2 regions of the Clostridium saccharobutylicum DSM 13864 genome follow, and region 2 is predicted to be linked to the other one. Evidence: predicted binding sites of a transcription regulator. Region 2 holds the regulator's gene; the other holds the start of a gene.

Region 1 (16,439 bases), 820 kb from region 2:
ATTTGCAGGAAGACAAGCAATCGATGGAGATACTGCACAAGTAGGACCAGAAATAGCTGAACATTTAAATATTCCTCAAGTAACTTATGTTCAAGATGTTAAAGTAGAAGGAAGTTCATTAATAGTAAATAGAGCATTAGAAGATGGACATCAAGTTGTAGAAGTTAAAACTCCATGTCTATTAACTGCAATCGAAGAATTAAACAAACCAAGATACATGAATGTTGGGAATATATTCACAACTAACGATGATCAAATCAAGGTTATGACTGCAGATGATATAGATGTAGATAAAGCTGAATTAGGACTTAAAGGTTCACCTACAAAGGTTAAGAAGTCAATGACTAAAGAAGTTAAGGGCGCAGGAGAACTTGTAAAAGAATCAGCTAAAGAATCAGTTAGTTATGTTTTCGGAAAATTAAAAGAAAAACACTACATCTAAGATAATAGGAGGGTAATTTATTATGAATATAGCAGATTACAAAGGCGTTTGGGTCTTTGCTGAACAAAGAGAAGGCGAATTACAAAAAGTATCTTTAGAACTACTTGGAGAAGGTAGAAGAGTTGCTGATAAATTAGGAGTAAAGTTAACAGCTTTATTACTAGGAAGCAATGTAGAAGGATTATCAAAGACATTAGCAGAACATGGTGCAGATGAAGTTTTGGTTGCAGATAATAAAGACTTACAACACTATACTACTGATGCATATACAAAAGTTATTTGTGATTTAGCAAATGAAAGAAAGCCAGGAATATTATTTGTTGGAGCTACTTTCATAGGTAGAGATTTAGGTCCTAGAGTTGCAGCTAGATTAAATACTGGACTTACAGCTGACTGTACATCAATCGATGTTGAAGTTGAAAATGGTGATTTATTAGCTACAAGACCAGCATTTGGTGGTAACTTAATGGCAACAATCGCTTGTCCAGAACACAGACCACAAATGGCTACAGTAAGACCAGGAGTTTTCGAAAAAGTTAACACTGATGGAGCTAACTGTAAAGTAGAAAAAGTTGAAGTTAAGTTAACTAATAATGATCTTAGAACTAAAGTTTTAGAAATCATTAAGAGCAAAAAGGATATCGTAGATATCTCAGAAGCTAAGATTATAGTAGCTGGTGGTAGAGGAGTAGGTTCTAAAGAAAACTTCGAATTACTAGGAGAATTAGCAAAAGTTTTAGGTGGAACTGTTGCAGGTTCAAGAGCTGCTGTTGAAAAAGGATGGATAGAAAATGCTTACCAAGTTGGTCAAACTGGTAAAACTGTTAAACCATCAATATATATAGCTTGTGGTATTTCAGGAGCTATCCAACACGTTGCTGGTATGCAAGATTCTGATATGATCATAGCTATAAATAAAGATGAAACTGCACCAATAATGAAAGTTGCAGACTATGGTATAGTTGGAGACGTTAAGAATGTTTTACCTGAATTAATTGCTCAAGCTAAAGAAATAATAAGTGCTGAATAATTTCAGTTTTAATAATATATTATTTTCTATTTGAAAAGAAAAAGTTAATAATATAACAATATAAATAATTAATTAACAAGATTAATAATTTTTTAACAAGTTGATTGTTTAATCCTTAGTTAAAGTAATGCTATTTTAACTAAGGATATCTATAAAGAAATGATTTTGAGGAGGATTTATCTATGGAAAAGATTTTTGTACTTGGAGCAGGAACTATGGGTGCTGGTATTGTTCAAGCATTCGCACAAAAAGGTTATGAAGTAATCGTAAGAGATATTAAAGATGAATTTGTTGAAAGAGGAATTGCTGGAATCAACAAAGGATTAACTAAGCAAGTTGCTAAGGGAAAAATGACTGAAGAAGATAAGGAAGCAATACTTTCTAGAATTTCAGGAACAACTGATATGAAATTAGCTGCTGATTGCGATTTAGTAGTTGAAGCTGCAATTGAAAATATGAAAATTAAAAAAGAAATTTTTGCTGAATTAGATGGCATTTGTAAAGAATCAACTATTTTAGCTTCAAACACTTCATCATTATCAATAACAGAAGTTGCTTCAGCAACAAAGAGACCTGATAAAGTTATCGGAATGCATTTCTTTAACCCAGCTCCAGTAATGAAGCTTGTTGAAATTATAAGGGGAATAGCTACTTCACAAGAAACTTTTGATGCTGTTAAACAATTGTCAGTAGCAATCGGAAAAGAACCAGTAGAAGTTGCAGAAGCTCCAGGATTTGTTGTAAACAGAATCTTAATCCCAATGATTAATGAAGCTACATTCATTTATCAAGAAGGAATTGCTTCAGTTGAAGATATCGATGCAGCTATGAAATATGGTGCTAATCACCCAATGGGACCTTTAGCTTTAGGAGATCTTATTGGATTAGATGTTTGTCTAGCTATCATGGATGTTTTATTTAATGAAACAGGAGACAGCAAGTACAGAGCTAGCAGCATTTTAAGAAAATATGTTAGAGCTGGATGGCTTGGAAGAAAATCAGGAAAAGGATTCTATGATTATTCAAAATAATTATATGATTGCTTAAGGTACATGTGAGAAAATAATAAACAAAAGATATTAGACATATTTTATCAGTGTAAGAGAATGATTTCACTAATAGTAGAAGTTCTATTAGGTGAAATTGTTAGCGAAGTATTGGATAAAATAGACAAATATAATAATTTATTATTTTATTGAGTGTGTCTAAGTTTAAATATGAATTACTGGGACTCTCAAGGTTTGATAACTTTGAGAGTTTTTTGTCTATTAAGTAAGGTATAAAATCTAAAAATATTAAAATGTAGTTTTATTTACAAAAATAAGAAGGAAAATAAAGTTATTTGTAGAAATATATAATATATGAAGAAAAGTATATTTTTAGGAGGTATAGATTTATGATGAGATTTACATTACCAAGAGATATTTATTATGGAAAAGGATCACTAGAACAACTAAAAAATCTTAAAGGTAAAAAGGCAATGCTAGTACTTGGTGGCGGTTCGATGAAAAGATTTGGATTTGTCGATAAGGTGTTAGGATACTTAAAGGAAGCTGGAATAGAAGTAAAATTAATAGAAGGAGTTGAACCAGACCCATCAGTTGAAACAGTGTTCAAGGGCGCTGAGTTAATGAGACAATTTGAACCAGATTGGATTATAGCTATGGGTGGTGGATCACCAATTGATGCTGCAAAAGCAATGTGGATTTTTTATGAACACCCAGAAAAAACTTTTGATGACATTAAAGATCCGTTTACAGTACCAGAATTAAGAAATAAGGCTAAGTTCCTAGCGATTCCATCAACAAGTGGTACAGCAACAGAAGTAACAGCATTTTCTGTAATTACAGATTATAAGACTGAAATAAAATATCCTTTAGCTGATTTTAATATAACTCCAGATGTAGCTGTAGTAGATTCAGAATTAGCTGAAACAATGCCACCTAAGTTAACTGCCCATACAGGAATGGATGCATTAACTCATGCAATTGAAGCTTATGTAGCAACATTACATTCACCATTTACTGATCCACTAGCTATGCAAGCGATTGAAATGATTAATGAACATTTATTTAAATCATATGAAGGCGATAAAGAAGCTAGAGAACAAATGCATTATGCTCAATGTTTAGCTGGAATGGCTTTCTCTAATGCACTATTAGGAATATGTCATAGTATGGCGCATAAAACAGGGGCTGTATTCCATATCCCTCATGGATGTGCGAATGCAATCTATTTACCATATGTAATTAAGTTTAATTCAAAAACTTCATTAGAAAGATATGCTAAAATAGCAAAACAAATTTCATTAGCAGGAAATACAAATGAGGAATTAGTTGATTCATTAATAAACTTAGTTAAAGAATTAAATAAGAAGATGCAAATACCAACAACATTAAAAGAATATGGTATTCATGAACAAGAATTTAAGAATAAGGTTGATTTGATTTCAGAAAGAGCTATTGGAGATGCTTGTACTGGATCAAATCCAAGACAATTAAATAAAGATGAAATGAAAAAGATTTTTGAATGCGTATATTATGGTACAGAAGTTGATTTTTAATAAAGTGCATTCTTCAAAATAAAACTATTATATAGGTTCAGTATATTATTGCTGAACCTTTTTTGTTATGTACCAATTAATTCTGCAGTTTAATAAAAATATTTTCTATTAACCAAAAAATAAATATAAGAGATTCTTGAATAGGAAAAATATAGTGATATAATATATTAGGAAAGAATTATTTTCCGTAAGGATATAATGAAAGCCAAATATATATAATTATATTTTGGAAAATAGGGGATAATACATAAGTATTTGATATTATGAATTATTTGATGAATATACATTGTAAAATGAAAAGGAGTTGCAGTATGGATTATAAATCTATAAGAGAGTGTAATGAGTACATATTAATAGAAAGTATTAAAAATTTTAAGTTAAAGCAGATCTTTGAATGTGGTCAATGTTTTAGATTTGAAAAAATAAGCGATACAAATTATATTGTTGTTGCATTTGAAAGAGTGATAGAACTTATTGAAGATGGTGAAAACATACTTATATATAATTCCAATGAAAGTGACGTACGGGATATATGGATAAAGTATTTTGATTTGCACAGAGATTATTCTTATATAAAAAATGAACTTTCTAAAGATGATTTGCTTAGAAAAAGCATAGAATTTGGAACTGGGATCAGAATATTAAATCAAGATCCATTTGAGATATTAATTAGCTTTATAATTTCAGCTAGAAATAGTATTCCATCAATAATGAAAACTATAAATAAAATTTCAACAAAATGGGGAACTGAAATTTTATATAAGGGTAAAACATATTATGCATTTCCTACAATAGAACAGATAAAGAATGCAACATTAGAAGAGATACAAGAAACAGGTGCTTCTTTTAGAAGTAAATATATTATAGATACAATTGCTAATGTATATAGTAGCAAACAAGCGATGAATCAAGAAAGTTTACAAAAAAGAGAAGAACTTAAAAAATATGATTTAGATTATATAAAAAGCTTGAATGACGATGATTGCCATAAAGCACTTCAGGAATTTAAGGGAGTAGGAGCCAAAGTTGCTGACTGTGTTATGTTGTTTTCTATGGAAAAATATTCAGCATTTCCTGTAGATGTATGGGTTAAACGTGCTATGATTCATTTTTATGGAGCACAGGATGCATCACTAAACAAGATTAGGATTTTTGCTAGAAATAAGTTTGGAAAGTTATCTGGTTTTGCACAACAATATCTTTTCTACTATGCAAGAGAAAATAAAATCAAAATTGATGAAGAGTAGTAAAGAAAAACTAGTCTATTAAATATGCTTTAATGAACTAGTTTTTCTTTATTATATTATAATATATTATATTTTAGCTACTTTTTCTCACATGTTTTGATTTTTTTATAGATATATAAGAATCACCTGGTATATCTTTTATAAACTTAAGAAACTTTATAATACGAATATCATTCTTTAAACTATTTAATGAATTGTAACGTGATGCAAGTTCACGATTTGTAAATAAAGCATGTATTTGTGTATGACAGGTAGTACAAAGATATGCTATCTTAAAGTGTTTTCCGCCTTTTTCTAAGGGAATTAAGTGATGTTCAGTTATAATAGAAACATTTCTATTACACAATTCACAGATATGGTTTTGTGCCATAAAATCCTCCTCTTAATTTCACAAGCTTTTATAATTTAATTATAACAAATTAATTATAAAAAGCAAAATAATTCAGAAGATTTAAATTATAGGAAAATTGTTATATTTTTAACAATAATATGGTATAATTGGATTATAATAGGAAAGCGCTTATTAGGAGGGTGTGTGTATGTTCAAATTTGAAAATCAACTTTTAAAACTTAAACATGAAGTTCTTACACGGGTTGCAGTACTTGCAAAAGAAAATAAAGTGACTAAGGAAGAAATAGAAAAAATTCCTTATAATATGATATCTGGGGAATCGCCTACATATAGAGATACTGTAACTCAGGAAAGAGATGTAGTATTGGAAAGAGCAAAACTTGCAGCTGGGTATCTTCCAAATGGAAAAGAAGGAAAAGATTTAATAGATATATCAGAACAACAACAAATATTATATGTTATAAAAGCAGCATGTGATAGGTGCCCAACAAAAAAATTTGAAGTTACAGATGCTTGTAGAAACTGTATTGCACATAAATGTCAAAGTACATGTAATTTTGGAGCAATTAGTTATGTTAATGGACGAGCATTTATTGATCCAAGTAAGTGCAGAGAATGCGGTATGTGTAAAAAAGCATGTCCTTACGATGCAATTGCTGAAGATATGAGACCTTGTAAGCGTTCATGCCCAACAGGAGCGTTAAATTTTAATTCTAAAGACTTAAGTGCTGAAATTACAGAAGATAAATGTGTTAATTGCGGAGCTTGTATGGCAGCATGTCCATTTGGAGCTATAGAAGATAAAAGTTCATTAGTTAAAGTTATAAATAATCTAGTTAGTAAGGAAAAAATTTATGCTGTAGTTGCACCAGCAATAACTGGAGAATTTGGACCAAAAACAACTTATGGACAAGTTAAAAATGCAATTAAGTCATTAGGGTTTACAGATATGGTAGAGGCTGCTTGTGGAGCTGATGCTGTTACTGTGCATGAAAGTAATGAATTTATAGAAAGAATGGAAAATGGAGATCCATACATGACTAATTCATGCTGCCCAGGATTTTTAAGCTATATTCAAAAGATAATGCCAGATCAAGCTGAGAGAATTTCAGGAACTGTTTCACCTATGGTTGCTGCTGGAAGATATATAAAGTCTAAAGATAATGGTGCAAAGGTAGTGTTTATAGGGCCATGCACTGCTAAGAAAAGTGAGATTCTAATAGATTCAATTAAAGATTCAATTGACTATGTACTAACATTTGAAGAGCTATTAGCTTTGTTTGAAGCGTTTGAAGTTAATCCTGCAACTTGTGAAGATATAATGGTAGATGATGCTTCGATATTTGGTAGAGGATTTGGTATGGGTGGTGGATTAACTGCTGCTATAGAGAATTATATACAAGATAAAGGTGCTGAAATAGAATTCAAACCAGTTAAGGTTTCAGGTGGAGCAGAAATTAAGAAAACTATGACAATGGCTAAAGCTAAAAAATTACAAGGAAATTTTATTGAGGGTATGATGTGTGAAGGCGGTTGTATAAATGGAACGGCTAAAATTGCACCGCTAATGAAAGCTAAAATGCCGTTTACAAAAAATAATGCACAATCATCAATGAAATCTGTATTATCTAATAAAGCGCTAGAAGAGTATAAAAACATAAATTTAGAAAGATAATTATATATATTGAATAATTAAAAAAGAGTTTATTCAATATATATTATAAAATTAATGGATAAATACATTGTTTTTATATTGCTAACTAATTTAATAGATTAATTATAATAAGGAAGAGATTTTGCAAATATATTAAAAAAGTGTTTTTGAAAGGCTATATTTTATATTTGGCAAAATTCTCTTTTTTGTTATTTAAAGATTAATAGAAAATTAAAGAAAAAATGAGTAAAATGAATGTATTTTTCAATAAAGTCTAATATTTGCTTAAAAAGAGGATATAATATTAGAAGTAATGTTTGAATTATATGGGTATAAAGGATATTATAATTGTATCAGCACTCGACAGTAATGAGTGCTAACAGGAAGCTAAAAAATAATAAATTATAATATATACATTTTAAGGAGGGTTTTTCATGAATATTAAACCACTTGGTGACAGAGTTGTAATTAAAAAATTAGAGGCAGAGGAAAAGACTAAAAGTGGAATAGTCTTAACAGGTACTGCTAAGGAAAGACCACAAGAAGCAGAGGTTGTAGCTGTAGGCCCAGGAGCTGTTGTAGATGGAGCTAGAGTACAAATGGAAGTTAAAATTGGAGATAAAGTTTTATACTCTAAATATGCAGGAACAGAAGTTAAGGTAGATGGAGAAGAGTATACAATATTAAAACAAGAAGATATATTAGCAGTAGTTGAATAGGAATTTAGTGAGAATAAAATTAAGTTATTAAAGGAGAGTGTATTATAAATGGCTAAGATGTTAAAATTCGGAGAAGACGCAAGAAGAAATATGCAAATTGGCGTAGATAAATTAGCAGATACAGTTAAGGTTACTTTAGGACCTAAAGGTAGAAATGTTGTATTAGATAAGAAATTTGGGGCACCATTAATCACAAATGATGGAGTGTCTATTGCAAGAGAAATAGAATTAGAAGATCCATATGAAAACATGGGAGCTCAATTAGTTAAAGAAGTTGCAACAAAAACTAATGATGTAGCTGGAGACGGTACTACAACAGCTACTTTACTTGCTCAAGCAATTATAAGAGAAGGGTTAAAAAATGTAACTGCTGGAGCTAATCCAATATTAATTAGAACTGGTATTAGGATGGCTGTAGATAAGGCAGTTGAAGAAATTAAGAAGATTTCTAAAAACATAGAAGGAAAAGAAGATATAGCTAGAGTTGCTGCAATCTCAGCTGCAGATGAAGAAGTAGGTAAGTTGATAGCAGACGCTATGGAAAAAGTAGGTAATGAAGGCGTTATAACTATAGAAGAATCTAAATCAATGGGAACTGAATTAGATGTTGTTGAAGGTATGCAATTTGACAGAGGATATGTATCACCTTACATGGCTACTGATACAGAAAAAATGGAAGCTATTTTAGAAAATCCATACATTTTAATTACTGATAAAAAGATTACAAATATTCAAGAAATATTACCAGTACTTGAACAAATAGTTCAAGCAGGTAAGAAGCTATTAATAATTGCTGAAGACATTGAAGGAGAAGCAATGGCTACATTAGTAGTTAATAAATTAAGAGGAACATTTACTTGTGTTGCTGTAAAGGCTCCAGGTTTTGGCGATAGAAGAAAAGAAATGTTACAAGATATAGCTATATTAACTGGTGGTACTGTTATAGCAGAAGAACTAGGAAGAGATTTAAAAGAAGTTACTATAGATATGTTGGGTACAGCTGATAGCGTTAAAGTAACTAAAGAAAATACAGTTATAGTTAATGGTAAGGGTGAATCAGCACAAATTAAAGAAAGAGTTAACCAAATTAAAGCTCAAGTTGAAGAAACAACTTCAGAATTTGATAAAGAAAAATTACAAGAAAGATTAGCAAAACTTGCTGGTGGAGTTGCAGTAATCAAAGTTGGTGCAGCAACTGAAACTGAATTAAAAGAAAAGAAACTTAGAATTGAAGATGCTCTTAATGCAACAAAAGCAGCTGTTGAAGAAGGTATAGTTGCTGGTGGTGGAACTGCATATGTTAATGTTATTAATGAAGTTGCAAAATTAACTTCAGATGTTCCAGATACTCAAATTGGTATTAATATAATCGTTAAAGCATTAGAAGAACCGGTTAGACAAATTGCAACTAATGCAGGAGTTGAAGGATCAGTAATAATAGAAAAAGTTAAGAATAGTGAAGCAGGAGTTGGATATGATGCTTTACATGGTGAATATATTAACATGATAAAGGGTGGAATAGTTGATCCAACTAAGGTTACAAGATCAGCACTTCAAAATGCTGCATCAGTATCATCAACATTCTTAACAACTGAAGCAGCAGTTGTTGATATTCCTGCAAAGGAATCTGGAATGCCAGCAGGGGCTCCAGGAATGGGCATGGATGGAATGTACTAAAATAGAGCATTTAGCAAGTAATATTAGCAGATAATATTAAATAGATAAGCTAGAAGACAAACACGTATTGTTAGTGTTTATCTTCTAGCTTTTTTATGTTCATTTTTACTAATTAAGATATTGGATTTATATTTTATTATTTATTAAAAAAATAAATTTGTTTAAGTTGAATAAAAAGTATAAATAAAGGAATAATTCTAAATAAAATATTGAATTTAGAGGTGATTTGAATTTATAAAGTTAATTATTTGCTAAAAATGAAAGTTAAAGATAATAAAAGAGAGCCATATAAAAATAGAAAAAAAGGTGGATTTACATTAATTGAAGTAATAGCAGTAATAGCTATTATAGGAATTCTTGCAGCTGCAATTTTACCTAGAGTTAACGGTTATATAAAAGAAGCTAAAAAAGTGAAAGTAGTAGATCAGAGTAGAAAGGTTGTAATGGCAGTTGAATCATATAATTTAAAAGCTAGTACACCATTAAGCAAAAGTACAACTGTTCAGACTGCTATAAGCAATGAAGGAGTAAAAAAGTATGTAGATGAGTCTGAATTAAAAAATTTAAATACTAGAGAAACTAGTTTGCAAAATTGTTATGACATTCTAGATGGTGCCGAATTTGATATTTCTGGCGATAATGATATTTTAGATCCAAAGAAGATTAAGTAAAGTCCAAGTAAAGGATTAAAAGTTAGAATGTAAGATAAAAATGCAATTTTAATTTCAAATTCATTGACTTTGTATTGTACATACATTATAATAGTTTTAATTCAAAAACATAGCACATTTAAAAACTCGTATATACCTTGAATATGGCAAGGAGTATCTACCGGAGACCTTAAATTTCCGACTATGGGTGATATTAATATAAGCTAAATTTCGAATTTTATTAGCATATTAATATCACTTAGAAGGTTAATGTGCTTTTTTTGTACAAAAAAATATAATAAAATTTGCAGGAAAACAATCAAAATTAAAATAAAACGAAATAAATGTTTCAAAACTGGGAGGAATTAAAATGGCAAAAATAATTAAACAAGCATATACTTTTGATGACGTGTTATTAGTACCTAATAAATCAAATATATTACCAAGAGAAGTAAGTGTAAAAACACATTTGACTAAAAAAATAGCATTAAACATACCTTTAATGAGTGCTGGAATGGATACAGTAACTGAGTCTAAAATGGCTATTGCAATGGCTAGAGAAGGCGGAATCGGAATTATACATAAAAATATGACTGTTGAACAACAAGCTAAAGAAGTTGATAGAGTTAAAAGACAAGAAAATGGAGTTATTACAGATCCTATATTCTTATCACAAGATCACCTTATTCAAGATGCTGAAAATTTAATGTCTCAATATAGAATCTCAGGTGTTCCAATTACTACTAAAGAAGGTAAATTAATAGGAATAATTACTAACAGAGATATAATTTTCGAAACAAATTTCCAAAGAAAAATTTCAGAAGTAATGACAAAAGAAAACTTAATTACTGCGCCGGAGAATACTACAGTTGAAGAAGCTAAAGAAATATTAAAGAAACATAAAGTTGAAAAATTACCTCTAGTTGATAAAGAAGGGTATTTAAAAGGCTTAATCACAATGAAAGATATTGAAAAAGTGAAAAAGTTCCCAAATGCAGCGAAGGATGGCAGAGGTAGATTATTATGTGGAGCTGGAGTTGGAGTTACTGGAAATATGATGGAAAGAATTGATGCGTTAGTTAAAGCTCAAGTTGACGTTATTGTTCTTGATACAGCTCATGGTCATTCGCAAGGTGTTTTAGAAGCTGTTAAGAAGATTAAAGAAGTATATCCAGACCTTCAAGTTATAGCTGGTAATGTTGCTACAGCAGAAGCCGTAGAAGACTTAATAAAAGCAGGAGCAGATTGTGTAAAAGTTGGTATAGGACCAGGATCAATCTGTACTACAAGAGTAGTAGCCGGAGTTGGAGTTCCACAATTAACAGCTGTTATGGATTGTGCAGAAATGGGTAGAAAATATGGAATACCTGTAATTGCAGATGGTGGACTTAAATATTCAGGAGATGTAGTAAAAGCATTAGCTGCTGGAGCATCAGTTGCAATGATGGGATCATTATTTGCAGGTTGTGAAGAAGCACCAGGAGAAATGGAAATATATCAAGGAAGAAGTTACAAAGTATATAGAGGAATGGGATCTTTAGCAGCTATGGAATGTGGATCTAAGGATAGATACTTCCAAGAAGGTAATAAAAAACTAGTTCCAGAAGGTGTTGAAGGAAGAATAGCATTTAAAGGATCTGTTACAGATACTATATTCCAATTAATAGGTGGAATAAAATCTGGAATGGGATATTTAGGATCAAAGGATTTTGATACTTTATATGAAACTGCTACATTCGTGATTCAAACAGCAGCAGGATTTAGAGAAAGTCATCCACATGATATTAATATTACTAAGGAAGCTCCTAACTATAGTGTAGGACAATAATAAAAGTTATGATGCACAGTTCACAATTTATTGAGGTAGCATTGCTGGACTGTGCATTACTTAGTTTGATTAGAAAGAAATATCGAAAATTCTATGTAAATAAAGAAATTAAGTCAAAAATAATTTAATTTCTTGATAAAAAGTTCTATTTAGTTAATAATAGACATTAGAAAAAGAATTTTAGGAGGAAAGCATGAAGAGAGAGTTAATTTTAGTTGTCGATTTTGGTGGGCAATATAATCAATTAATAGCAAGAAGAGTACGAGAATGTAATGTATATTGTGAAGTTCATCCTTATAATTTAAGTGTTGATAAGATAAAAGAAATGAATCCAAAGGGAATTATCTTTACAGGTGGACCAAATAGTGTATATGGTGAAGATTCTCCTTTATGTGACAAAGCTATATTTGAAATAGGAGTACCTATTCTTGGTATATGTTATGGATCTCAACTTATGTCTCATATGCTTGGAGGGAAAGTTGCAACAGCACCTGTAAGTGAATATGGAAAAACAAAAGTTGATGTAAATGTACAATCTAAACTTTTTGAAGGAGTGTCACCTTCAACAATTTGTTGGATGAGTCATACTGATTACATAGAAAAGGCACCAGAAGGATTTAAAATAATAGGTAATACTCCAGTATGTCCAGTTGCAGCTATGGAATGTGAAGATAAAAATTTATATGCAGTCCAATTCCATCCAGAAGTTATGCATACACAAGAAGGTACAAAGATGCTTTCAAACTTTGTATATAATGTTTGTGGTTGTACTGGAGATTGGAAAATGGATTCATTTGTTGAAAAGACAATTGAAGAAGTTCGTGAAAAAGTTGGAAATGGTAAAGTGTTATGTGCATTATCAGGTGGAGTTGATTCATCTGTAGCAGCAGTATTACTTTCAAAGGCTGTTGGAAACCAATTAACATGTGTATTTGTTGATCATGGATTACTTCGTAAAAATGAAGGGGATGAAGTTGAAGAAGTATTTGGACCTAATGGACAATACAATTTGAATTTCATTCGTGTAAATGCACAAGAAAGATTTTATGAAAAGTTAGCTGGAGTAGAAGAGCCAGAACAAAAGAGAAAAATTATTGGTGAAGAGTTTATAAGAGTATTTGAAGAGGAAGCTAAGAAAATAGGAGCAGTTGATTATCTTGTACAAGGAACTATTTATCCAGATGTAATTGAAAGTGGTCTTGGAAAATCAGCAGTTATAAAATCACATCACAATGTTGGAGGTCTTCCTGATTGTGTTGATTTTAAAGAGATAATAGAACCTCTTAGATTATTGTTTAAGGATGAAGTGCGTAAGGCAGGACTTGAACTTGGCATACCTGAAAAATTAGTATTCAGACAACCTTTCCCAGGCCCAGGACTTGGAATACGTATCATTGGAGAAGTAACTGCTGAAAAAGTTAAAATAGTTCAAGAAGCAGATGCAATTTATCGTGAAGAAATTGCAAAAGCAGGTATTGATAAAGAAATTGGTCAATATTTTGCAGCTCTTACTAATATGCGTTCAGTAGGTGTTATGGGTGATGAAAGAACATATGATTATGCAATTGCCCTTAGAGCTGTAACTACAAGTGATTTCATGACTGCAGAATCAGCAGATCTTCCATGGGAAGTGCTTGGAAAGGTAACAACTAGAATTGTAAATGAAGTAAAAGGTGTAAATCGTGTAATGTATGATTGCACAGGAAAGCCACCAGCTACTATAGAATTTGAATAAAGTACATGAAAATAAATAACAAATTATCTTGAATGTATGTAAATAAACAAACATCTGAAAAGCCTTGAATCATAGGCATTTCAGATGTTTTCTTTTTTATAATTTTATTTTAAATGTATTCCAATTAATAGCAAATATAATAAATCAGCATAATATAATATCAGATAGCTCTTAAATAATTGTTATTTTATTAAAGAACTATTTTGCAATGAATTAAAAAAATTATATACAAGTGTCTGTAGGAATAATCCTATGGGAAATTACAAAGGAGAGAGAAAGATGAACAATAAAAAGAATTATGCTGATGCTATAAAGGAATTTGAAATGTATGACAGAAATGACTCAGAAGGATATAGTGAAGATAAATGCTTATATGATGAAGATGAATATGATGAATCAGATTCTTATTCATGCTCTAGTGATGAATATGACTCTACAAAAGATAGAAGTTGTGGATGTGATGAATGCTTCTTACAAGGCGTTGAAGAAGGATACGAGGAAGGCATTGAAGAAGGATATAAAAAAGGATATAAAAAGGGATACGAAAAAGGATATAAAGAAGGATACGAAAAAGGATACAAAGAAGGTTGTGAAAAGGGATATAAAAAAGGATACAAAGAAGGCTGTGAAAAAGGCTATGAAAAAGGATACAAAGAGGGATATGAAAAAGCTAGAGAGGAAGTAATTAACTATATTAAAAACCAAAGAAGACATTGTCGAAGATGTAGATGTTTTTGTAAATGTTGCTGCAGATGCTGCTCTAAAAGAAATAGATAATGAAAAAACTAAAATAAAATGATTTTAGTTTTATAGCAGAAAAATTATTTTGAATGGGATGTCTCAAAATAAATTTTAGATACAATATATTGGTGGATTATAGTGTAGGACAAGCAATAAGATTGTATTAATTTTATATTTTGCGATATCCTCTTTTTCATTTTATAAATTAATTTGAAGTACGAGTATAAGATATGAGTGAATTGTTATTTTATTAATTGTAAATAATATTTTTATTAATTGTAAATAATAAAAATATGTAAAGCTAAGATATGATTAGCATAATTTATGATATAATGGAATAATAGAAAATATTTTTATTGTTATATGGAGGTAGAAATAAAAATGAGTAAAGGCATATCATTAGATTTATCAAAAGTTGCACCTTATTTAGACACAACTGAAATTGACTACATGGAGGACATGGTTAAGAGTGCTCATGATAAATTACACAATGGAACAGGAGCAGGAAATGACTTTTTAGGTTGGCTTGACCTACCAGTAAATTATGATAAAGATGAATTTGCAAGAATCAAAAAATCAGCAGAAAAAATTCAATCAGATTCAGATGTTTTAATAGTTATTGGAATAGGAGGATCATATCTTGGTGCTAGAGCTGCAATAGAAATGCTAACAAGTAATTTCCATAATGCTTTAGAAGGTGACAAGAGAAAAGCACCAAAGATATTCTATGTAGGTAATAATATAAGTTCAACATATATGTCAGAATTATTACAAGCTATTGAAGGTAAAGATATAAGTTTAAATGTAATTTCTAAATCAGGTACTACTACAGAACCTGCAATTGCATTTAGAATTTTAAGATCATATTTAGAAAATAAATATGGTATAGATGAAGCAAGAAAGAGAATATATGCTACAACTGATAAAGCTAAGGGTGCTTTAAAGACATTAGCTAATGCAGAAGGATATGAAACTTTTGTAGTTCCAGATGATGTTGGGGGAAGATTCTCAGTATTAACAGCAGTTGGATTATTACCAATAGCTGCAGCAGGAATAAGCATTGATGATATGATGAAGGGAGCTGCTGATGCAAGAGAAGCATATTCAGATCCATCTCTTAATAACAATGATGCTTATAAATATGCAGCAGTTAGAAATGCTTTATATAATAAAGGTAAAGTAATTGAATTATTAGTAAATTACGAACCTTCATTGCACTATTTCAATGAATGGTGGAAACAATTATATGGAGAATCAGAAGGAAAAGACAATAAGGGTTTATTCCCAGCAGCAGTTGATTTTACTACTGATCTTCACTCAATGGGACAATATGTTCAAGAAGGAAGAAGAGTTTTATTTGAAACAGTTGTTAATATTGAAAAACCAAAGTATGAAATCACTATAGAAAAAGATTCTCAAGATTTAGATGGATTAAATTTCTTAGCTGGAAAGACTATGGATTTTGTTAATAATAAGGCATTCCAAGGAACTGTATTAGCTCACAATGATGGTGGAGTTCCAAACATGGTAGTAAATGTACCAGAAATTTCAGCATACTATTTTGGATACATGGTTTATTTCTTTGAAAAAGCTTGTGGAATTAGTGGATATCTTTTAGGAGTAAATCCATTTAATCAACCAGGAGTTGAAGCATATAAGAAGAATATGTTTGCTTTATTAGGAAAACCAGGATATGAAGATGTTAGAGAAGCTCTAGAAAAGAGACTTTAATCTAAATGAAAGTTATAATTGATGGAGATGCCTGCCCAGGTATCTCCATTATTGAAAAAGTAGCAAAAAA
Region 2 (16,439 bases):
AATTGTAACTTGTTATTTATTTTTATGTTCCTAAACTAATTGAAAAGGATGTTTTGCAGTGAAGAATATTCTAAAAAATTATGTTTTTAGAAAAATATTGCCAGGGTGTTTAATGATAATTATTGTTGTCATGGGATTAATAAAGGTAGATGTAATTAACACAAATGCATTATCACCACTTGGAAATACAAATGAAAATTATAAAATTGTTAGTGAAGAATTTGGAGAAGATTTCTCTAATTTTATTAAAGATAATTCATTTTTAAAAATATATAAGGAAGATGGAGATGATATATTAATAAGACTAGGAAATAGTGATTTTAGAATAACAAATCAATCTAACTTTTTAAAAAAGATACAAGGTGTATTTAATAATATTTCACATGGAATAAATGGAGCTAAAGAAACTATAGACAAAATATTATAGTACATTTTAATTATAATATAAGAATAAAAGTACATTAAAAATAGCAGTTAATATAATTATTAATTTTGAATCATTATATATAATAAAGTTTAGCTGTTATTAAGTCATTATGGACATTAAAGTTAGCGTAATATATAAATTATATATTGCATATTGGTTTTATTATGTTATTTCATTTAGCTAAGTTAAATTTTAATAGCATTTTTAAATAGTTATATGTTATAATTTAGCTGATTTAATTATAACGGGGGTGAAGGAACTGCCTTAAGTATAGAATGGCAGTTATGCATATGAAAAGTGAAAGACAAAAATATATCAGAAATTTTTCAATAGTAGCACATATTGATCACGGTAAATCAACCCTTGCTGATAGATTACTTGAAACTACAGGAACCTTGACAAAAAGGGAAATGGAAGAGCAAGTTCTAGATAATATGGAAATAGAAAAAGAAAGAGGAATAACAATAAAGTCCCAAGCAGCGAGACTTATATATAGAAGAGATGATGGTCAAGAATACATTTTTAACTTGATTGATACTCCAGGTCACGTAGACTTTAATTATGAAGTTTCTAGAAGTTTAGCAGCCTGTGAAGGTGCTGTATTGGTTGTTGATGCGACACAAGGTATTCAGGCTCAAACTCTAGCTAATTGTTATTTAGCATTAGACAATGATTTAGAAATTGCACCAGTAATAAATAAAATTGATTTACCATCTGCAAGACCAGACGAAGTTAAACAAGAAATTGAAGATGTTATAGGTATAGATGCTGAAGAAGCACCTATGATATCAGCTAAAACAGGACTTAATATAAAAGATGTATTAGAGTCTGTTGTCAAAAATATTCCAGCACCAGAAGGCGATGAAGAAGCGCCATTAAAAGCCTTAATATTTGATTCGTATTATGATAGCTATAAGGGTGTTGTATGTATTGTAAGAGTGGTTGATGGGAAGATAAAAGTTGGAACTAAGATTAAGCTTATGGCAACAGGTAAAGTTTATGATGTTACTGAAGTTGGAGTATTTACGCCAAATGTACTTCCTATAGGAGAATTAAGTGCAGGAGATGTAGGCTACGTCACAGCATCAATTAAAAATGTTAGAGATGCCAGAGTTGGTGATACAATAACAGAAGATAACAGACCAACTGAAAAAGCACTCCCAGGATATAAGCCAGCTATTCCTATGGTTTATTCAGGTATATATCCAGTCGATGGAGCTAAATATGATGAATTAAAAGAAGCATTAGAAAAATTACAGATAAATGATGCAGCTTTAAGCTTTGAGCCAGAAACATCAATTGCATTAGGGTTTGGATTTAGATGTGGATTCTTAGGATTATTACACATGGAAATAATTCAAGAAAGAGTTGAAAGAGAATTTAATTTAGATATCATTACAACTGCACCATCCGTTATTTACAAAGTAATAAAAACAGATGGGGAAGTATTAGAAATAACTAATCCTACAAATCTTCCAGAAATGACGGAAGTTGATTATATGGAAGAACCAGTTGTAAAAGCATCTATAATTACTCCTAAAGATTATGTTGGCGCTGTTATGGAATTATGTCAAGATAGAAGAGGAACATATATTGATATGCAATATATAGAAGAAACTAGAGCAGTTGTCAATTATGATATTCCATTAAATGAAATAATATATGATTTCTTTGATACATTAAAATCTAGAACTAGAGGATATGCATCTTTAGACTATGAATTTAAGGGCTATACTCAAACTAAGTTAGTTAAGCTTGATATTTTATTAAATGGAGATATTGTGGATGCACTGTCAATGATAGTTCCGGATGAGAGAGCTTATCATAAAGGAAGAGGAATTGCTGAAAAATTAAAAGAAATAATTCCAAGACAATTGTTTGAAGTTCCGATCCAAGCAGCAATAGGGTCTAAGATTATAGCAAGAGAGACAGTAAAAGCTATGAGAAAAGACGTATTAGCTAAATGTTATGGTGGAGATATTTCAAGAAAGAAGAAATTGCTTGAAAAGCAAAAAGAAGGAAAGAAGAGAATGAGACAGGTAGGTTCTGTTGAAGTTCCACAAGAAGCATTTATGGCGGTATTAAAAGTAGATTAACAATAATAAATTTTAGTATGTTTTATTAATAAAAGTAATATAATGCATATTTATGGGTATTACAAACACGAAAGATTTGTAATACCTTACCCAATTAGCTACATATTTGTTCTATAGGACTAATAAAATTTCGCTGGAAATATCTAAATATCAGGTTGAACTGAACCGACTTTAGTTTGTTTCAAATATGAAATTTAGACAAACTAGAGTGGAATGACTTGATATCAAGATGTTCAAACAGTTTATTTTCAACGCCTATTCCACAAATACGTGGCTAATTTCTTTATTTGTACTAAACTTTAAATTAGAATAATAATGAATATTAAAAATTAATATAGTTAGAACTATTGATTTGATTCATTAACTATAGATAAAAGTGATTAATTTCTTATATATATTTAGGGCATGAGGGCGATTTACAATGTATATATATACAGAATACTTAAAGTTATTACAAAACAAAGAAATATTACACATATATGTGCAGCAGGCATTGGAAAATGAATTGCTGGAGTTAGTTAATGAGAGGTTGTTCACTTATTGATTGTCTAAAGCTTGCCTTTGGAGTAATCTGTAAGTGATGCAACCTCTCATTTAGTAACTCTCAATTAAATTTTCCTAGTCATGCCAAACATATATGTGTAATATTTCGGTTGGTATCGCTAAACTTTAATGTTTCACGATACCGTATATATTGAAAAAAGAGGAGGAATTTTAATGAAAGAAATATCTTTATATATACATATTCCATTTTGTAAGCAAAAATGTTTATATTGTGATTTTCCTTCGTATGCAGGGAAAGAAATTTTAATTGATGAATATATTGAATCATTAAACAAAGAAATATTACAAAAAGGAAAAGATTATATAATTAGTAGTATATTTATTGGCGGAGGAACACCGTCTTATCTGAATGATGATAATTTGAATAAATTATTAAGTGCATTAAATAAATTAAATTTAAAAGATGATTTGGAATTTACAGTGGAATGTAATCCAGGAACTTTAAATGCAAGTAATCTAGAAATTATGAAGAAATATAATGTAAACAGACTTAGTATGGGATTACAGTCTACAAAAGATAATATTCTAAAAAATATAGGAAGAGTACATAATTATGAACAATTTAAGGAGAATTATTTTTTAGCAAGAAAGATAGGATTTAGAAATATAAATGTGGATTTAATGTTTGGATTACCTGATCAAACAGTTAATGAATGGAAAGAATCATTAGAAGAAATAGTTAAACTTAATCCAGAGCATATTTCAGCATATAGCTTAATAATAGAAGAGGGAACATGTTTTTACGATTTGTATGAAAAAGATAAATTAAAACTTCCATCAGAAGATGAGGAAAGACTTATGTATTCATATACAAAGAAAATTTTAAATAATCATGGATATCATCAATATGAAATATCAAACTTTTCGAAGGCGGGAAATGAATGTTTTCATAACAAAGCATATTGGAAATGTAATGAATATTTAGGACTCGGAGTATCTGCAAGTTCATTTATAGATAAAAAGAGAATAAAAAATATAGATAATATTAGAGAATATATAAAAAGAATAAATAACAATGAAAGTGTTGAAGATGAAATTCACGTAAATGATATGAAAGATGATATAGAAGAATTTATGTTTATGGGTTTTAGAATGATTGAAGGTATAAGCATAGATTATTTTAAAGAAAGATTTAATAAAAATATATACGAAGTCTATAAGGAAGTAATTGAAAAAAATATAAATGAAGGATTATTAATTTATGATTCGGGAAAGCTATACCTATCGTCTAAGGGAATTGAACTTTCAAATTATGTAATGAGCGATTTTATACTAACATGATATTAATTAAAAAAATCAATATACAAATATTGTTTTTAATAATGTAAGTTCTAAGTTTTAGTAATAATAGCAAATATGAAGAGTATTGTAATGAAATTGAACAAATACATTATAATGAATAATAAATTTAAAAGCATATTAAATAGAAAATGAAAGAAATTAAGAGATATATAAAGATAAATTCTAAAAAATCCGTGAATATTCTCTATAAATACTTAGATTAAATATAAATGGAATTGACAAAAAACCTCATAAATAATATATTAAAAGCATAGTCATTAGCACTCAATCTTAACGAGTGCTAATAAAAAGAGGTGAGGTTATGAGTATTGATGATAGAAAGATAAAAATACTTCAAGCTATTATCAATGACTATATTCGTACAGGGGATCCCGTAGGATCGAGAACTATAGCTAAAAACTATGATTTAGGTATTGGTTCTGCAACAATAAGAAATGAAATGGCTGACCTTGAGGATATGGGATACCTAGAACAACCTCATGCTTCAGCAGGAAGAATTCCTTCAAGTAAGGGGTATAGATTATATGTTGATAAACTTATGGATAATCAAAGATTAACTGAAGAAGAAGACTTGAAGATAAAACAATATATAATTGATTCTGCAATGCTTGAAGTGGATAAGATAGTAAGGCAAACAAGTGCTCTATTATCAGAACTTACAAAATTAACTTGTGTAATTGAAACACCATCAGTAAAAAAAAGCTTTGTTAAATCCATTCAGCTTATTAAGGTTGATGAGCATAATATAGTTTCAGTATTTTTAACAGATACAGGGCTTATAAAAAATCATATAATGAAGTTAATTAATAAAGCGCCAGATGTTAGAACTTTAACTAGAATAAATGAAGTCATTAACAATAGACTTGTTGGTCTTTCAATAGAACAAATTAATCTTGAAGTAATTAATAATTTAAAAAGAGATTTAGGTGAATATGAAGAGATATTTAATGCCATTTTACCTATTTTATATGAGACATTAAATGTATCAGATTCATCAGAAGTATTTATGGAAGGTGCAACAAATATATTCAACTATCCAGAATACAATGACATTAATAAAGCTAAGGAAATGCTCTCTCTCCTTAATGATAAGGAAACTATACTGGATTTATTTAATCCACAGGAGGATATAACTATTAGTATAGGAGATGAAAATTATAAACCGCAAGCTAAGGAGTGCAGTATAATATCTGCAGAATATTCATTTGGAAATAGACCAATAGGAAAAATAGGATTAATTGGTCCAAGAAGAATTAACTATTCAAAAGTAATAACAATTATGGCTGAGGTTATAAAAGAGCTTAACAATATATTAAACAATCAAAAAATATAATTACTATATTTCGAGAGATGAGGTGTATTTTAAAATATATGGAAGATAATAAAGAAATTAAAAATGAAGAAATTAAAGAAGAGATAGTTGAAGAAACTGAAAATAATACTGAAGAAAATGTAGTTATCGATGAAGCAGAAACTCAAAAAGCTAATGAAGCTTCAGAAGAGGCTGAAAATGCAGAAGAGGATGATCTTAGTATGTTAAAAGAACAAAATAAGAAATTACAAGAAGAATTAGATGAAGCAAAGGATAGACTTTTAAGATTGACAGCAGAATATGATAATTACAGAAAAAGAACAACAAAAGAAAAAGAAGGAATCTATAGTGATGCATATGTTGATGTATTAAAAGAAATACTTCCAATTATGGATAACTTAGAGAGAGCTGTAGATGCTGAAGGAAGTTTAGAGGATCTAAAGAAAGGTATTGAAATGACAATGAAAGGTTGTCAAGATTCATTTACTAAGCTTGGTGTTGAAGAAATAGATGCCAGTGGAGAATTTGATCCAAATTATCATAATGCAGTAATGCATATTGAAGATGAAAACTTAGGTAAAAATGTAGTAGCAGAAGTATTCCAAAAGGGATATAAAAAAGAAGATAAAATTATAAGACACACAATGGTAAAAGTAGCTAATTAATAATTTGAAAATAAAATTAAAACACAAAATTAAAATTGAAAATAAACTAATTAAAGTTTTAGGAGGAATATATAATGGCAAAGATTATAGGAATTGACTTAGGAACTACAAATTCATGTGTAGCAGTTATGGAAGGTGGAGAACCAACTGTTATAGCTAATGCAGAAGGAGCAAGAACTACTCCATCAGTAGTTTCATTCCAAGCAAATGGTGAAAGATTAGTTGGCCAAGTTGCAAAAAGACAATCAATCACAAATCCAGACAAAACTGTTATCTCAATAAAGAGACATATGGGAACAAGTTACAAAGTTAATATAGATGATAAACAATATTCACCACAAGAAATTTCAGCAATGGTACTTCAAAAAATCAAAGCTGATGCTGAAAGCTATTTAGGAGAAACTGTAACTCAAGCAGTTATTACAGTACCAGCTTACTTTAATGATAGCCAAAGACAAGCAACTAAGGATGCAGGAAAAATTGCTGGTCTAGAAGTATTAAGAATAATCAATGAACCAACAGCTGCATCATTAGCTTATGGTTTAGATAAATTAGATTCAGCTCATAAGATTTTAGTTTACGATTTAGGTGGTGGTACTTTCGATGTATCTATCCTTGATTTAGGAGACGGAGTATTTGAAGTATTATCAACTAACGGAGATACAAAGCTTGGTGGAGATGATTTTGATGAAAAGATCATGCACTATATAGCTGATACATTCAAGGCTGAAAATGGAATTGATTTAATGCAAGACAAGATGGCACTTCAAAGATTAAAAGAAGCTGCTGAAAAAGCTAAAATTGAATTATCATCTTCAACACAAACAAACATTAATTTACCATTCATTACTGCTGATGCAACTGGTCCAAAGCATATAGATTTAACTTTAACTAGAGCTAAATTCAATGAAATAACTCATGACTTAGTTCAAAGAAGTATTGAGCCAATGAAAAAAGCATTAGCTGATGCTAAACTTTCATTAAGCGATATAGATAAGATAATCTTAGTAGGTGGATCAACAAGAATTCCAGCTGTTGTTGAAGCAGTTAAGAACTTTACAGGAAAAGAACCTTCTAAGGGCGTTAATCCAGATGAATGTGTTGCTGTCGGTGCAGCTATTCAAGCAGGTGTATTAACAGGAGAAGTTAAGGATATAGTACTACTTGATGTTACTCCATTAACATTAGGAATTGAAACAGCAGGTGGAATAGCTACTCCATTAATTGAAAGAAATACAACTATTCCAACAAAGAAGAGCCAAGTATTCTCAACTGCAGCAGATAATCAAACATCAGTTGAAATCAATGTAGTTCAAGGTGAAAGACAAATGGCTATGGATAATAAGTCACTTGGACAATTCACATTATCAGGAATAGCTCCAGCTCCAAGAGGAATTCCACAAATCGAAGTTACATTTGATATAGATGCTAATGGTATTGTTAAAGTATCAGCATTAGATAAAGGAACTGGAAAAGAAGCAAATATTACAATTACAGCTTCAACTAATTTAAGTGATGATGAAGTAGATAAGGCTGTAAAAGAAGCAGAAAAATTTGCTGAAGAAGATAAGAAGAGAAAAGAAAAGATTGAAGCTGTAAATAATGCAGATCAAACAATTTATCAAATAGAAAAGACATTAAACGAAGTTGGAGATAAAGCTACAGAAGATGAAAAAGCTGCTGTTACAGCTAAAATCGAAGAACTTAAGAAAGTGAAAGATAGCGATGATGTAGAAGCTATTAAAGCTGCAATTGAAGCTGTAAATCAATCATTCTATCCAATAGCTACAAAGATGTATCAACAAGCTGGAGCAGCAGAAGGAGCAGATCCAAATGCAAATGCAAATGCTGGAGCTCAAAGTGCACCACATGATGATAATGTAGTAGATGCAGATTTTAAAGTAGATGAAGATAAATAAGATTTACTAAAATATATTTATTTAATATAATAGGAAGAGGGAAGGCAAGCTCGTCTTCCTTTTTCTAAAGTTACGGGAAAGATAAGTTGTGATGATTTGAATAAAATATTAGTAAATTGTTAACTACAATATATATTTTGTTCAATAAAATAAAACTAGGTGGTGAATGAAAACAAATGGCAAATAAAGACTATTATGAAGTGCTTGGACTTCAAAAAGGTGCAAGTGATGACGAAATAAAAAGAGCCTTTAGAAAATTAGCTGTAAAGTATCATCCAGATAGAAACCAAGGAAACACAGAAGCAGAAGAAAAGTTTAAAGAAATAAATGAAGCTTATCAAGTTCTTTCGGACCCTGAAAAGAAATCAAGATATGATCAATTTGGATCAGCTGCATTTGATGGAAGCGGTGGATTTGGAGGCGGCGGCTTCGGTGGATTTGATGGATTTGATATGGGTGGTTTCGGAGATATTTTTGAATCATTCTTTGGGGGCGGAGGTGGAAGCTCTAGAAGAAGAAATGGTCCAGTAAGAGGAAATGATATTGAATATACAATAACATTAACTTTTGAAGAAGCAGTTTTTGGTGTTGAAAAGGAAATCTCAGTTACTAGAAGTGAAAATTGTGAACATTGTCATGGTTCTGGAGCAGAACCGGGATCAAGTGTCAAGACTTGTCCTAAATGTGGAGGTTCAGGCCAAGTAAGAGTTCAAAGACAAACACCTCTTGGAAATTTTGTTTCAACTTCTACTTGTGATCAATGTGGAGGTTCAGGCAAAATTACAGAAAAGCCATGTAATGCATGTAGGGGTAATGGGAATGTTAGAAAAACTAGAAAGATAAAAGTTAACATACCAGCAGGGGTTGATACAGGAAATGTAATGCCTTTAAGAGGACAAGGCGAACATGGATTAAGAGGTGGAAGTCCAGGGGATTTATATGTAAGAATCAACGTGACACCATCTAAAGTGTTTACAAGAAAAGGAAATGATGTATATATAGACGCTCATATTTCAATGGCTAAGGCAGCTCTAGGTACGGAAATAACTGTAGCCACTGTAGATGGAAACGTAAAATATACAGTACCAGCAGGTACTCAATCTGGAACAATGTTTAGATTGAAGGGTAAGGGAATACAAAGAGTAAATTCAAGTGGTAATGGAGATCAATATGTAAAAGTAATTGTTGATATTCCTAAGACATTAAATGAGAGACAGAAAAAAGCACTATATGATTTGATGGAAGCATCAGGAGAATCATCTGGTGATGTTACGCCTCATAAGAAAAAATTATTTGGGAAAAATAAATAAAAAAGTATAAGGTACATGGACTCGTTATTTTTTGAATGTGCCTAAATAAAAAAACTATCTATATTAATTATGATAATAAATTAATATTAGGTGGTTTTTTTATTTATATAGATTACATAACCATATATATGATTTGCAATAATAAGAAAGTAGTTAATTTCGTGATTCTATGTGAAATGACTTGAAGTTTATGTATTTTTATAATAACATCACAATTATTTAGTTTAAAATTATTAATATTAGAATCTGTATATGTCCAATATTTTTATTTAGAGATACATGATACTATTACAAATATTATAATAAAATTTATGTGGATTTAAAAAAGTAATGACTTTGAATAAAAAAATAATAAAAAAACATACAAAGTATTAATAAGTTAATAAATTAATGTATATATTTATTTGGTTATAATATAAATTTTTAAAACTTATCCGATAAAACCTATAAATGTAGTAAGAATTATAAAATTAGGTTATAATAAATTAAAAACAAATTAATATAAGGGGGAAAAATTTTGGATAATTTAAAAGAAAAATTATTAGGTGAAGTGGAAAATTTTAAAGAATTGGGAAATAAATTTTTAGATGGCGAAGTTTCAGTTGGAGATTTCAAAAAAGTTTCTGGTGGAATGGGCGTGTATTCAGAACGTAGTAAGAAGGATTTCATGATAAGACTTAGAATTCCTTCAGGAATAAGCAGTCTAGATCAAATGAATTGGTTATGTGATATAGCTGAAAAATATGAACTAGAAAAATTTCATTTGACTACAAGAGAGGCGATTCAATATCATAATCTATCAATAGACCAAGTTTGTGGAATTATGAAAGATGGAATTGAAAATAATATATATTCTAGAGGTGGAGGTGGAAATTATCCTAGAAATGTTGCTATGTCTCCATTGGCTGGGGTAGATAAGGAAGAAGCTTTTGATGTAACGCCATATGCTTTATCTGTTAACAATCATTTTTTAAGCAAAATAACAACATATAAGTTGCCTAGAAAATTTAAAGTTGGTTTTTCAAGCAGTAATAAGGATTTAGGACATTGTAATGCTACAGATTTAGGTTTCTTGGCAGTTGTTAAAGATAATAAAAAATACTTTAAAGTTTATATGGGCGGAGGTCTTGGAAGAGATCCTAAGATTTCTATTGAATATGATGAACTTATAGAGCCAAGCAAAGTTTTATATCATGTAGAGGCTATGACAAATTTATTTATAAACGAAGGAGATTATGAAAATAGAAGCAAGGCTCGTATAAGATACATTGTAGAGCGAATGGGAAAAGAAAAATTTATAGAAGCATACAAAGAGCATTTACAAGAAATTATGAAAAATGGCGGACTTGATTTGAATGTAAGTTTAAAAGAATATACTAAAAAAGGTAAAGAAATAGATGAAAAGCATCCTAGACTAGTTGAGCAAAAACAAAAAGGATTATATAGTGTATACTTCCATCCAATAGGAGGGCAAATATATATCAAAAAATTAAGAAAAATTTTAGATGATATAAAAGATATAGAAGATTTAGAAATAAGATTAACAATGACAGAAGGAATATACTTTAGAAATTTAAATGGTGAAGAAGCTAAGAAAGTTTTAAGTATAACACAAAATATTGGTGGGGAAACAGCTCTAGAGCAAAGTGTATCTTGTATTGGTGTGCCAATATGTCAGGTTGGAATTTTACAAAGCCAAAAGACCCTTAATGATATAATTAATTATTTTAATGAAAAGGGATATAAAAAAGATATATTGCCTAGAATTCACATATCAGGTTGTGGAAATTCATGTGGAATTCATGAAGTAGTTCCAATTGGATTGACAGGAAAGCGTAAAAGAGTGGATGGAAATGTTGAAGATGTATTTGAACTTCATATTAATGGATCATTTGAAGCTAATAATGCAAGACTTGGAAAGGTTTATGGTGACATACTTGCATGTGAAGTTCCACAATTTTTATATGAACTAGCATTACTTGTAGAAAATAAAAATATTAATTTCAGTGAATATGTTAATATTTATGAAAAAGAGTTAAACGAATTAACAAATAAATATAAAAAATAATGAAGTAGGGAAAAGAAAGAAAATAACAAGTCAAATACGTAAAATATAATTTAATGAATTGACTTGTTATTTTTTATAATTAAATTACTAATAAGTTTTGCATAAAATCCTCTAAATTTTTTATCAAAATCAAGTCAATATAAGTCGTTATCCTAATTTGAATTTGAGTACGAAACAAAAAAATGCACATATATATGGGCAATTATTGAAAAATGAATTGTTAGAGTTGATAAATAAGAGGTTGTTCACTCGTTGATTGTTTAAAGCTTGCCTTTGGAGCAATCTGTAAGTGATGCAACCTCTCATTTAGTAACTCCTAATGAAATTTTCCTAGTCATGCGAAATATATATATGTAACATTTCGGTTGGCATCAGAAAACTTTACTGTTTATTAATACATGTAAAGTTTGTATTAAAAAATTGCAATATAATTTAATATATGTATAATTATTATGAATGATAAAAGATGGAGTGAATGAACATGAGAATGAGAAAAAAGCCATGGGCAAGACCTGAACTGGAAAGTTGTAATTTTTTTGTTGTAAATCCTAAGCAGTATAACGGTAAATGGAAAGAAGTGTTTGGAAATGATAATCCTATTTACTTAGAGTTAGGTTGCGGAAAGGGAACTTTTATGGCAGTGCATGGTTCTGAAAATCCAGATATTAATTATATTGCTGTTGACATAAAAGACGAAGTTTTGGGTTTAGCCAAAAGAAATATTGAAAAAGCATATGAGGAAAAACATAGAACTGTAGATAATGTAAAATTAATGGCTCAAGAAATTAGAATTATTAATGAAATCTTGGGTGAAGATGATTCAATAGAGAGAATATACATAAATTTTTGCAATCCTTGGCCTAAGGAGAAACATAAAAAGAGAAGACTAACTCATACAAGGCAGTTAGAACAATATAGACTTTTCTTAAAGAATGAAGGAGAGATTTACTTTAAAACAGATGATGATGAATTATTTGAAGAATCTCTTGAATATTTTAAGGAAGGTAAGTTTAGAATTAAATATATAACATATGATCTTCATAATAGCGATTTTGTAGGGAATGTAGAAACTGAACATGAAAAGATGTTTACAGAGCAGGGAATTAAAACTAAGTTTTTAATTGCGGTCAAAGAATAAAGTTTTCTTTATATAGATATAAAGAAAGTAATTATATTAAGTAGAAAAATATGATAATTATAATATATTATTAGAGAAGTAGGAAGGATGATAAACATGAATGGAATATGGATTGAGGTTACTGTAATAACTAAAAGTGAGGCTTTGGAACCTATATCAGGAATATTCTATGGATTAGGCTGCCCAAATGTAGCTATTGAAGATCCAGAAGATTTACTTTCAAGAGAACAAGGTCCATTAACTTGGGATTTTGCAGATATAAATATATTAGAACATAAGGGGAATGCAGCTGTAGTTAAAGCTTACTTCTCAGAAGAAGATAATATTGATGAGGTTGTTGAAACTGTAAGACAAAAACTTGAAGAGATTAAGTCTCTTGGACTAGATATAGGTGAAGGAAAAGTAACTTATAGAAAAATGCACGAAGAAGACTGGGCTAATAATTGGAAACAATATTACAAGCCGGTAAAAATAACAGATAAAATTGTTATTAAACCTATTTGGGAAGAATATGAAAAGAAAGATGATGAACTAATAATAGAATTAGATCCAGGAATGGCTTTTGGAACTGGTACTCATGAAACTACTAGAATGTGTATTAAGGCATTAGATAAATATGTGAAACCTAATACAACAGTATTTGATGTTGGATGTGGATCAGGAATACTTGCTATAGCAGCTGCAAAGCTTGGAGCTAATCATGTAGTAGGAGTTGATTTGGATCCTGTTGCAGTTGATTCTTCTAAGGAAAATATATCATTCAATAATTTGAATAACATTGAAGTTTTAGAAGGAAACCTTTTAGATGTAGTTAGTGGAAAAGCAGATATAGTAGTTGCCAATATAATAGCAGAAATTATTTGTGTATTAACAGAAGATGTTAAAAAGGCTTTAAATGAAGGTGGATTATTCATTGTATCAGGTATAATTCATGATAGAGTAGATATGGTTAAAGAAAAGTTTGCAGAATGTGGATTTGAAGTTATGGAAATAAATAAAGATGGAGAATGGAACTGTATAGTTGCAAAATCTATTGGATAAGGAGCGAATATGCATAAGTTTTTTACAGAGTCTCATAATATTACTGAAACAGAAGGACGTATCCATGGTGATGATGTAAAACATATATATAAGGTTTTAAGATTATCTGAAGGAGAAAAAGTAATATTAAATAATTGTGAAGGTATAGAATATCTAGGAACAATAAGCTCTATAACAAAAAGTGAAGTTATAGTTAACATAATTAGCAAATTAGATATAGATAATGAGAGTACCGTTAAAATTCATCTTTTTCAAGGGTTGCCAAAAGGACAAAAAATGGACTTAATAGTTCAAAAGGGAACGGAATTGGGAGTGTTTGAATTTATTCCTACTATTACTTCAAGAGTTGATGTAAAGTTAAAAGGAGAATTTAAAAAACTTGATAGATTAAATAGAATAGCGTTAGAAGCTTCAAAGCAATCTAAAAGAAGTATAATTCCTAAGGTAAAAGAAGTTGTTACTTTTGATGAAGCATTGGAAGAGTTAAAAGACATGGATTTAATTTTAATTCCGTATGAAAATGCAGAAGACTTTGGTATAAAAAGTCTTATAAAAGATCTTAATAAGAATAATATAGATTTAAATAAAATAAATAATGTTGGAATTTTAATAGGTCCCGAAGGTGGATTTGAGGAAGAAGAAATTAAAATTTTAAAAGACCAAGGTGCTTATATTATAACACTTGGAAATAGAATATTACGTACGGAAACAGCTGGATTTACAGCAACAGCTTTAATTCAATATGAATTAGGAGATTTAGGAGGAAAGTTACTGTAATGGGAGAAAACCAAATGAAAATAGTTAGATCGAGTAATGATAAACTTAACATTAAGAAACAACTTAATAAAAATGTTGATGGAAAACAACAAGTAGCTTTTGCTACATTAGGATGTAGAGTAAATCATTATGAAACAGAAGCTATGGCAGAAAAATTCATAAGAGAAGGTTATGAAGTTACAGATTTTGATAATTATTCAGATGTTTATGTTATAAATACATGTTCAGTAACTAATATGAGTGATAAAAAATCTAGACAAATAATAAGTAGAGCAAGAAGAAAGAACCCAAACGCAATAATTGCAGCAGTTGGTTGTTATGCACAGGTTGCATCTAAAGAAGTTTCAAAAATTGAAGGTGTGGATGTAGTACTTGGAAGCAGAAATAAAGGCGATATTGTTTATTATGTGAATAAAGCAAAAGATGAACAAAAGCAGCAAATAGTAGTTGCGGAGGTACTTAAGAATAAAGAATTTGAAGATTTAAATATAGAAGAATACCAAGATAAGACTAGGGCGTTTTTAAAGATACAAGATGGGTGCAATAGATTCTGTGCGTATTGTTTAATACCATATACAAGAGGAACAACTTGTTCAAAGAATCCGGAAAAAGTGCAAAATGAAATAAAAAAATTATCAGATCATGGATTTAAGGAAATAATATTATCAGGAATTCATACTGCGTCATATGGTGTTGATTTAGATGGAAATATCACTTTAGTAACATTATTAGAAGATATTGAAAAGATTGATGGAATAGAAAGAGTGAGAATTGGATCGATTGAACCAAGTTTCTTTACAGATGAGGTTATAGAAAAAATAAAAAATATGAAAAAACTTTGCCCACAATTTCATTTATCTCTTCAAAGTGGTTGTGATGCAACTTTAAAAAGGATGAATAGAAGATATACAGCTAAAGAATATGAAGATGCAGTTAATAAGATAAGAAATAATTTAAAAGATGCGTCTATAACAACTGATGTGATTGTAGGATTTCCAGGAGAAACTGAAGATGAATTTAATGAAACATATGAATATTTAAAGAGAATCAAATTAACTAAAACTCATATATTTAAATTCAGTCCTAGAAAGGGAACTAAGGCCTCAGATATGCCAGATCAAGTAGATGGTACTGTTAAAGAAAAAAGGAGTAAGGACTTGATTGAATTAAATGCAAAGAATGAATCTGAGTTTAGTAAATCTTTAGTAGGAAGAGAAATGGATGTTTTAGTAGAACAAGAAGTTCCTACAAAGAAAGATATATTTGAAGGATATACAAGAAACTATGTAAAGGTTGAAATAGTTAATGGTAATGAGGATATGATAGGTAAAATAGTTAATTGTAAAATAGAAGAGGCAAATGGAGATTACCTTACTGGAAAATTAATATAGCATTTTGTATAATTACAATCATAGACAACTAAATTTACGTTCGGGGAAACCAATATATGAAAAAGGAAGTTAACTTATATACATAAGTTAACTAAGGTGGAATAACCAAATGTAAAATTTGGATTCTCACTTATCATTTAAGGAGGTGAAATTATGGAAGGGTGTATATTTTGCAAAATAGTAAATGGAGAAATTCCAAGCAATAAATTATATGAAGATGATAAAGTATATGCGTTTTATGATATAAATCCAGAAGCGCCTACACATTTTTTAGTGATACCTAAGGATCATATTGAAAGTGCAAATGCTTTGAATGAAAAAAATGTAGATATTATTTCACATATATTTATGGTTATTAATAAATTAGTAGTAGATCTTGGAATATCAGATAAAGGCTATAGAATTGTAAATAATTGTGGTGAAGATGGC

Evidence for each region. Region 2 encodes HrcA, which represses chaperone genes, less so after heat shock. Its sites were predicted from a motif close to TGTTAGCACTCNNNNNNNNNGAGTGCTAACA; they were not measured.
Region 1: groES (co-chaperone GroES) is a predicted target of HrcA. The motif match lies at 7,640-7,670, and genes of this name have one in related genera.

The regions. Positions count from the first base shown of each region.
Region 1 covers NC_022571.1:381,019-397,457, forward strand. The annotation lists gene CLSA_RS01745 (electron transfer flavoprotein subunit beta/FixA family protein) at 1-442, shown strand, start outside; gene CLSA_RS01750 (electron transfer flavoprotein subunit alpha/FixB family protein) at 465-1,472, shown strand; gene CLSA_RS01755 (3-hydroxybutyryl-CoA dehydrogenase) at 1,655-2,503, shown strand; gene CLSA_RS01760 (NADPH-dependent butanol dehydrogenase) at 2,869-4,035, shown strand; gene CLSA_RS01765 (DNA-3-methyladenine glycosylase family protein) at 4,347-5,282, shown strand; gene CLSA_RS01770 (HNH endonuclease) at 5,356-5,652, opposite strand; gene CLSA_RS01775 (4Fe-4S dicluster domain-containing protein) at 5,822-7,309, shown strand; gene groES (co-chaperone GroES) at 7,723-8,007, shown strand; gene groL (chaperonin GroEL) at 8,056-9,684, shown strand; gene CLSA_RS01790 (prepilin-type N-terminal cleavage/methylation domain-containing protein) at 9,942-10,355, shown strand; purine riboswitch at 10,462-10,559, shown strand; gene guaB (IMP dehydrogenase) at 10,705-12,162, shown strand; gene guaA (glutamine-hydrolyzing GMP synthase) at 12,356-13,897, shown strand; gene CLSA_RS21890 (hypothetical protein) at 14,177-14,674, shown strand; gene CLSA_RS01810 (glucose-6-phosphate isomerase) at 15,020-16,369, shown strand; gene CLSA_RS01815 (YaiI/YqxD family protein) at 16,375-16,439, shown strand, end outside.
Region 2 covers NC_022571.1:1,199,884-1,216,322, forward strand. The annotation lists gene CLSA_RS05255 (hypothetical protein) at 59-427, shown strand; gene lepA (translation elongation factor 4) at 718-2,523, shown strand; gene hemW (radical SAM family heme chaperone HemW) at 3,241-4,368, shown strand; gene hrcA (heat-inducible transcriptional repressor HrcA) at 4,691-5,722, shown strand; gene grpE (nucleotide exchange factor GrpE) at 5,761-6,366, shown strand; gene dnaK (molecular chaperone DnaK) at 6,441-8,285, shown strand; gene dnaJ (molecular chaperone DnaJ) at 8,462-9,595, shown strand; gene CLSA_RS05290 (nitrite/sulfite reductase) at 10,113-11,663, shown strand; gene trmB (tRNA (guanosine(46)-N7)-methyltransferase TrmB) at 12,145-12,801, shown strand; gene prmA (50S ribosomal protein L11 methyltransferase) at 12,898-13,842, shown strand; gene CLSA_RS05305 (RsmE family RNA methyltransferase) at 13,852-14,619, shown strand; gene mtaB (tRNA (N(6)-L-threonylcarbamoyladenosine(37)-C(2))-methylthiotransferase MtaB) at 14,619-16,010, shown strand; gene CLSA_RS05315 (histidine triad nucleotide-binding protein) at 16,164-16,439, shown strand, end outside.